DNA from 2 places in the Blautia sp. MCC269 genome. Region 2 is predicted to be linked to the other one. Evidence: predicted binding sites of a transcription regulator. Region 2 holds the regulator's gene; the other holds the start of a gene.

Region 1 (4,403 bases), on a different contig from region 2:
ACTTTTACTTCCAGTTTATCTTTGCCGAGGTTTTTGCGGAATACATCTGTCAGAGTCTTTACTGTTGTTTCATCTGTCTCGCCATCTTCACGAAGCTCTTCTGTAAGATCCGCATCAATTCTCTTGAACTGAATTTCCTGATCCTGCTGCTCAAGATGAGAAATAAACTGAGAATCTATCACATGTTTCAGGATTACAGCATCTTTTCCTGCCTCGCGGAACATGTTAATATACTGGCTCTGCTGTACTTCATCTGTAACATAATAGATAACTGTCTTTTCTGGTTCTTCCTTTTCTTCTTTCTTGGATTCATCCGAAGTTTTCTCTTCTTCTGTTTTGGCTTCTTCTTTTTTATTTTCCTCAACACAGTCTTTCAGGGTAAGATATTTGCCATCCAGATTTTTGAAGAGAATATAGTCATTCATCTTCTCACCGAATTTTGAATCCTTGATGCAGCCAAATTTGATAAACGGACTGATATCATCCCAGTATTTCTCATAGGATTCTCTGTCAGTCTTGCACATTCCTGTCAGTTTGTCTGCAACTTTCTTTGTAATATACTCGGAAATTTTCTTGACAAAACCGTCATTCTGCAGTGCGGAACGAGATACATTCAGTGGCAGATCCGGGCAGTCAATGACACCTTTCAGAAGAAGAAGGAATTCCGGAATTACCTCTTTAATGTTATCTGCGATAAACACCTGATTATTATAAAGTTTGATTGTTCCCTCAATAGAATCGTACTCGGTTCTGATTTTCGGGAAATACAGGATACCTTTCAGGTTGAACGGATAATCCATATTCAGATGAATCCAGAACAGTGGCTCCTTGTAATCCATAAATACCTTACGGTAAAATTCTTTATACTCTTCATCTGTACACTCATTTGGATGTTTCATCCACAATGGCTGTGTGTCACTTAACGATACCGGACGTTTATTAATTTTTACCTTGTCTTTGGCAGGAGAAACTTCAACAACTTCTTTCTCACCTTTATCGTTCTCTTTCTCCTCTGTCTTGGCTTCTTCATGGATATGCTCCACTACTACATCGTCGTCACGGAGATCTGCTTCGTCAATAGTTTCATATTCCTGCTCTGCGTTTGCCTTGGAAAGATAAATATTTACCGGCATGAAAGAACAGTATTTCTCAATTACTTCACGCATGCGGTATTCATTTGCAAACTCCAGGCTTTCTTCATTAAGGAAAAGAGTGATTTCTGTTCCAGGCTCTGTCTTATTTCCATCTGCCATCTCGTATTCTGTACCACCATCACAGGTCCAGTGAACCGGTGTGGAACCCTCTTTATAAGAAAGAGTATCAATATGAACTTCGTCCGCAACCATAAAAGCGGAATAGAAACCAAGTCCGAAATGACCAATCATCTGATCATCGGTTGTCTTATCTTTATACTTCTCAAGAAACTCTGTTGCACCGGAAAATGCAATCTGAGTAATATATTCCTCTACTTCGTCTGCCGTCATACCGATACCGTTATCAATAAACTTCAGAGTCTTCTGATCCGGATCCACAATAACATTCACTGCCGGTTTATATCCGTCCGGAAATGTGTAATCACCCATAACTTCCAGTTTTCTCAGCTTGGTGATTGCATCACATCCATTGGAGATCATCTCTCTTACAAAAATATCATGGTCTGAATATAACCATTTCTTGATAATCGGGAAAATATTTTCACTGTTGATTGATAAACTTCCATGTTTTGCTGACATGTATGTCACTCTCCTTTTACTTTTATTCCTTATATTCCCGGCAGAACCGGAAAACTGTTTCTGTCTTTACTTTATCATCCTGCGGATTCTTTTATCCGACTGACTAAATATATACTAATACGACTTTTTACAAAAGTCAAGGAAAATTTAGCACTCACCATTTTCGAGTGCTAGTAACAATTTTGTATTTTCCATGTAAAAATCCCCTCGCACATCAAGTCATGCGAGGGGACGCTATCTGCGTATAATTTATTTATTTTTTCTTTCTGCGATACACAAGAATACCACCAATGCATACTGCTGCAACAACCAGAACAATCACAAATGTCATAACCGGTGTACTGTCTCCTGTCTGCACTGCCGATTTTTTGTTTGACTGCGTAACTGCAGGACTCGGTGTTGCTGTAAGAATCTCGGCCTGTGATACAGCAAAAGCAACGGTACTTTCTGACTGTGTACCTGTATCTTTCCAGTTGGTGCCATCATATTTCTGCTGTCCAAAAGTAACTTTTAAGGTGTAATTACCCGGTTTGCTTACGCGGAATGTTGCTGTGTACGGTGCTGCATCCCATGTACGCTCCTCTGTAATTTTCCAGCTTTTCGGAAGATATCTGGTATCTCCCTTACGCGGGCTGGCATTATCCATTCCTGCTCCCACTGCTGTAAAAGTAATCTTCGTGTTGGTATCATACTTGCCATCCGGATCAATTCCTGTGATCTTATTATCGGAAGCAGCTGCCTTGGAACCACTGTATCCGTTTACAGTCACACTTACTGCAATCACTGTGCTGATTCCATCCGGATTTTTTACCCCATCTGGAAGTTTGACAGTACCTTTTACATTAAATGTCTGTCTGTCCGCAGAGGACGGATTATAAGAACAGCCATTTACATCCCATGTTACAGAAGCTTTCTGTTCTCCCTTTGTTGTCTTAATTGTTACTGTTTCCGGAAGTTTCAGTGCTTTCTGTGTCTTCTCGGTACCATTTGGAAGATCTTTAATGTCAGACGGTTTTTTTATTCCTGTCAGATTATTTCCTTTTTTCGTATTATCCGTCTTTTTTTCTGTGACAGTGAAATGTGCATTTACAGAAACTTCCACATCCGCGCTACTGGAAACCGCAATGTCTTCCACATATTCAGATGCAGAAAGGCCACCTGCCGGCTGTACAGTAAATGTAGCGTTTTCTCCTGCGTTAATCTCTGTCTTGGAAAGACTGCCCACTGTATAATTCATACCGGAAGGCTGCTGCAATGTAATTGCTGTGTTTCCGGTATTGGTAACGGTAACCGTCTGTGCCTCTGGAATATTTTTGTATCCTTCCTCTGCATTTCCAAATTCCAGATTTTCCGGGCTGACAGATAGATTATAAATCGGTGCAGGCTCTGTCACTTCAAATGATACGGAAACTCCATCTTTTATGTTTCCATCTTTATCCGTTATCTGAATTGTTCCATTGTAGCTGCCTGCTGCAAGACCTGTCTTCGGCTGTACGGTAAACGTAGCATAATCTCCCGGATTAATCACTTCCGCCGAAATTGTACCTACTTCATAGTTTCTGGCGGTTGGCTGTACCAAACGAACCGCTTCTGTTCCGGTGTTTTCAACTGTTACTGTCTGCGCTTCTGGCGCTGTACTGTATCCCTGTTCCTGGCTTTCAAAATTCAGTTTTTCCGGATTAACGCTTACCGATACTATTTTCTGAGGTTCTTCTTTCACAGTTACCGATGCTTTTACTGTTACCGATGCATTGTTATCCGATGAGGCAAAGACAAGATCTTCTGTGTAAGAATCTGCTTTTGCTTCAAGACCGATTTTTGGCTGTACGGTAAACATCTGCTCATCCCCCTGGGCAAGCTGAATATTTCCGTCACTTTCCACTGCGCTGACCGGTGCAATGTCAAATATTTCGGAAACCGGCTGTACCAGCGTCACTGTCTCTGTACCATCATTTCTGACTGTAACAGTTCTTGTTTCAACATTATCATAACCTGCTGTCAGATCATCAAAAGAAATTTCTTCGGAGTCTACGGTAAGTTTATAGGTTTTATCTTCATTTTCTTTTGGTTCGGTTGTTTTTCCAGAGTCCGCTTTATCGTCTTTTTCTCCTGCTTCCACTGAAAAATCTGCCTCAAAGAAAACATCTGCGCCTTCTTCTGTCTGATAGGTAATCAGATCTTTATATTCTCCGGCTTTCAGCCCTTCTCTTGGTTTCACCCATACGGTAACTGATTCACCACTTTTCAATGGCTGCTCGTTAATATCCTGCGCCATAAAATTCTCCGGCGCAATTTCTTTAAAATTCAGATCTCCGGTTCCATTATTGGTAATAATAACATACTGTTCTCCTGGTACTTCCGTATATCCTTCTTCAACAGATCCGAAGTTCAGGACACCACTTCCGTCTTCTGTGGAAGCCGCCGCCGAATAGGTAAGTTCTTCGGCCTGCTCGGTCTTTTCCTCCTGGTTTCCTCCAACCTCAATAATTTCGGAAGTCTCTGTAGAAGAATCCTGTTTTTCTTCTGTATTGGATACTTCTTCCTGAGAACTCGTATTTTCATCTGTGCCGATTTCTTCTGTACTTTCTTCGGTTTCCGTACTTTCATCAGGCTGTGCACTCTCATCTGTTTCTGTATTTTGGTCTGCTGCCGGAGAAATTTCCGTTTCTG
Region 2 (4,403 bases):
AGAAGGATATCACCGGCACCTGCATCACCTGCAAGTTTACCACCCTGTACGGAAGCACCAAGTGCAACACACTCATCCGGGTTCAGGTTCTTGCTCGGCTCTTTGCCAGTTAACTGTCTTACCTTATCCTGTACAGCTGGGATACGGGAAGAACCACCAACCAGAAGTACCTGGCCAAGCTCAGAAGCTGTGATACCTGCATCAGACAGTGCACGGCGAACCGGCTCTGCTGTCATCTCTACAAGATCATGTGTCAGCTCATCAAATTTAGCTCTTGTAAGGTTCATATCGAAATGCTTCGGTCCCTCAGCTGTAGCTGTGATGAACGGAAGGTTGATGTTTGTTGTTGTTGCGGAAGAAAGCTCTTTCTTAGCTTTCTCAGCTGCCTCTTTCAGTCTCTGAAGAGCCATCTTATCGTTGCTAAGATCTACGCCCTCTGTTCTCTTGAACTCGGAAAGCATGTAGTCTGTGATTTTCTTATCAAAGTCATCTCCACCAAGACGGTTGTTACCAGCTGTGGAAAGAACCTCGATAACGCCATCACCAATCTCGATAACAGATACATCAAATGTACCACCACCAAGGTCGTATACCATGATCTTCTGCTCTTTCTCATTGTCAAGGCCATATGCAAGAGCTGCTGCTGTAGGCTCGTTGATGATACGTTTTACATCAAGACCTGCGATCTTACCTGCATCTTTGGTAGCCTGACGCTGAGCATCGTTGAAGTAAGCCGGAACTGTGATAACTGCCTCTGTTACTTTCTCACCAAGATATGCCTCTGCATCCTTTTTCAGTTTCTGAAGGATCATTGCGGAAATCTCCTGTGGAGAATATTTCTTGTCATCGATGGTTACACGGTAATCGGTACCCATCTCTCTTTTGATAGAGGAGATTGTTCTGTCTGCATTTGTAACTGCCTGACGTTTTGCAGGCTCACCTACCAGACGCTCTCCTGTTTTTGTGAATGCTACAACGGATGGTGTTGTTCTTGCGCCTTCTGTATTTGCGATAACTGTCGGCTGTCCACCTTCCATTACGGCTACACAGCTGTTTGTTGTACCTAAGTCAATACCAATAATCTTTCCCATGATTTTTTCCTCCTGTTTTAGTCTGTATCTGTTAAAATAAAGTTTGTTGTCAGTTAGTTTGCAACCTTTACCATACTGTGGCGTACTACGAAATCCTTGTAGGTGTAGCCCTTCTGAAATTCTTCCACCACGATGTTCTCTCCAACCTCTTCATCCTCCACATGCATCACTGCATTATGGAAATCCGGGTTGAATTCCTTTCCCACTGCTTCGATCGGCTTCACACCAAGCTCATCCAGTGTTGTGGTAAGCTGCTTGTAGATCATTTTCATTCCATCTGCAAAAGCATCGCCTTCCTGTGCCTGTGCAAGACCTCTTTCGAAGTTATCCACAACCGGCAGGATCTTTTCAACGATCTCTTTTGCGCCGATGATGTACATGCTGGATTTTTCTTTTTCCGTTCTTTTACGGAAATTATCAAATTCAGCCATGGTACGCTTCAGGCGATCGGTAAGTTCCTCCACCTTCTGCTCAGATTTATCTTTTTTCTTCTTTCCGAAGAAGGAAGTTTTTGATTTTTCTTCTTTTTTATCCTCTGAGGCAGCTTCTTCGCCTGGAGTATTATTTTCTTCCTCCGGCAGATCTTCTCCCTCCGGTGTCAGGTTTTCTTCTTCCTGATCTCCGTCAGTTACGGGGATTTCCTTCTCCGCTTCCTGCTCTTCGGATGTTTTCTTTGTTTCCTCCGACACTTTTTTTCTACCGCCTTTCTAAGTTTTCTTCTTTTTCAAAACGTCATCCAGATGATTCTTCAGTTCCTTCAGACTGTCCACTACATTCTCATAATCCATTCGTTTGGGACCGATGATCCCGATGGTTCCGTACATTCCGTCTCCCAGTTCATATCTGGCAGTTACAATGCTGCAGTCCTTCATGGTCTGGATTGGCATCTCATCACCGATGTAAACCTGAATTCCTGTATTCTCTCCATCTGACATCTGTTCTTTTACAAGATCGGCAAGTTCATGCTTCTCCTCAAATGCGGAGATCAGCTCCGTTGCCTTCTCTTTATCGGCAAGCTCCGGATACTTGAAAATGTTAGTTGCACCTGAAGTATAGATCTCCATATCTTCCTCTTCCACATGAATGGTGGCTGCCACTGCATCCAGAACCGTTGCCACCACACCGCTGTGGCTGCCTGCCTGTTCCTTCAGTCTGGCGATCATCCCAAGGTTGATATCCTGGATTGGAATCCCATTGAGATTGGTGTTAAGAAGAAGATTCAGTTTCAGGATCGTCTGGTCGTCCATTTCCTCATCCAGATTGATGATCTGGTTCCGGACTGTGTTGTTGTCACTGACAACCACTGCCACAAGCTGAAGCTCGCTCATCCTCGACAGCTGGATGAACTTGACCTTGTTGCCGCTGTACTGCGGAACGGAAACCATGGTAGCATAGTTGGTATTGGAAGCAAGAACCTTCGCAACCTTCTTAAGCACCTTATCCATCTTATCTGTCTTCTCAATGATCAGATCTCGCAGCTCTGCGACCTCCGCTTCCTTCTCCTTCATCAACTCATTGACGTAAAGTCTGTAGCCCTTATCTGAAGGAATCCTTCCTGCTGAGGTATGAGGCTGGACGATATAGCCCATATCTGTCAGGTCTGACATTTCATTTCGGATCGTTGCGGAACTGACATTGAGATCCGCATACTTGGAAATGGTCCTGGAACCAACCGGTTCTCCGGTTTCCATATAGGTCTTGATGATTGCTTTTAAGATTTTTTGCTTGCGCTCATTCAACACCTCTTCCATGAATCCATCTCCTTTCCTTTTTATTCTTTCCTGACGGATGTTGATTCTTTTTTACATCTGTTAGCACTCATTTTAGTGGAGTGCTAACATCTACAGTCTTTAAGATATCACCATGTAAAATATTTGTCAATATGTTTTGAAAAAAAGTTCTTATTTTTTCAAAACAAAAAAAGCATCAGTACGATGCTTTTTTGTAATACTGGTCTATGCAGTTCTGTGCCCCGGCAAAAAATTACGCTTCTGTTTTCTGTCCCAGCATATATTTCTGAAATTCCGTTCCCATGGACGAAACGGCTTCTATGGAATCGGCACACAGTGGTCTTGCTTTCAGCTTATAATCTTTCAGATATTGCCGGATCATTTCAATGCCATCCAGATCAAAATTCTTATCCTCGATCACATCCAGTCTTGCCGGACACATTTTTGTCAGCTGTCCGTAATTTTTACTGGCCTCATATCCGGACACATACTGAAGGAACTTCAGAGCTGCTTCTTTATGATCAGAATTTTTATTCAGTACATACTGCCAGGTTGCGATATTGGTCACCTTCTCGTCAAATTCCGGAAATGGTGCCATATGGATCTTATCTTTTCCATACACGCCTGCATTCTGAAAAGTACTCAACACACCGGTATACATAAACATACATCCATACTGGCCGTTTATAAATTTTTCATTCAGCTGGTCATGCTGGTCGATCAGATTCTCCTCTGATATCATCCCTGTATCCAGCATTCGCTTCATATATTCTGCCGCTTCTCTTGTTTTCGGATCCGTCCAGTCTGTATAATCTCCTCCGAAAAAATCGACATACTCGCTGATACTATTATATATGTAAGAAATCTCCCATGCATCCCCATATGCATATTTTCCCGTATTCTGAAGCTTTTTTTGAAGGATCTCAAGATCACTGAGACAGGAGAGTCTGTCCAGACCAGCCTGATCCAGCAATTCCTGGTTCACCCAGAATGCCATGATATCCATCCTGAACGGTACCGAAAAAATATGTCCGTCTGACATGCATATTTCTTTCAGGTATTCCTGCAGAAAATTCGCCGCTGTCTCCTCTGTCATAACCGTATCTTCCAACGGAAGAAGAAATCCCTTATGTTTAAATTCGGATATCATCTCATCATTTACTGTGATCAGATCAACAGAATCATCTCCTGATGTCAGAAGAGTTGCTATTTTGGCCTGGCGATTGTCCGCATTGGCCGGACATTTTTCAATATGGATCTTTATTCCAAGATCTTTTTCCGCCTGGCTGATAAAAGAATCAAAGCCTTCTGTGCCTGCATCCACATGAAGGATCGTCAGTTCCTGTCTGTTCTCCGGCACAATATCAGATGCAGCCTCCTTCTTCTGGACTCCACATCCTGTCACTGCCAGAGCCAGGGCAAATACCCCGCAAAATACCTGTTTTTTCAATCTCTACCACCCTTTTTATCTGGGCCATCTATCCTCTTTTGACATCAACGGCTGGAACGGTGCATGAGGAAGTGTCTGATACCAGTACGCTACACTTGCCACATCATCCTGTCGTTCAAACAGGCCACGGTA

What was found. The regulator HrcA, encoded in region 2, represses chaperone genes, less so after heat shock. The targets are predictions, from matches to a motif close to TGTTAGCACTCNNNNNNNNNGAGTGCTAACA.
Region 1: htpG (molecular chaperone HtpG) is a predicted target of HrcA. The motif match lies at 1,879-1,909, and genes of this name have one in related genera.

What each region holds. Positions count from the first base shown of each region.
Region 1 is NZ_WQQE01000082.1:32,474-36,876, forward strand. Features, by position in the region: gene htpG (molecular chaperone HtpG) at 1-1,733, opposite strand, end outside; gene GPK88_RS17420 (choice-of-anchor D domain-containing protein) at 1,987-4,403, opposite strand, start outside.
Region 2 is NZ_WQQE01000038.1:87,578-91,980, forward strand. Features, by position in the region: gene dnaK (molecular chaperone DnaK) at 1-1,091, opposite strand, end outside; gene grpE (nucleotide exchange factor GrpE) at 1,145-1,780, opposite strand; gene hrcA (heat-inducible transcriptional repressor HrcA) at 1,799-2,842, opposite strand; gene GPK88_RS11885 (ABC transporter substrate-binding protein) at 3,075-4,271, opposite strand; gene GPK88_RS11890 (glycoside hydrolase family 172 protein) at 4,287-4,403, opposite strand, start outside.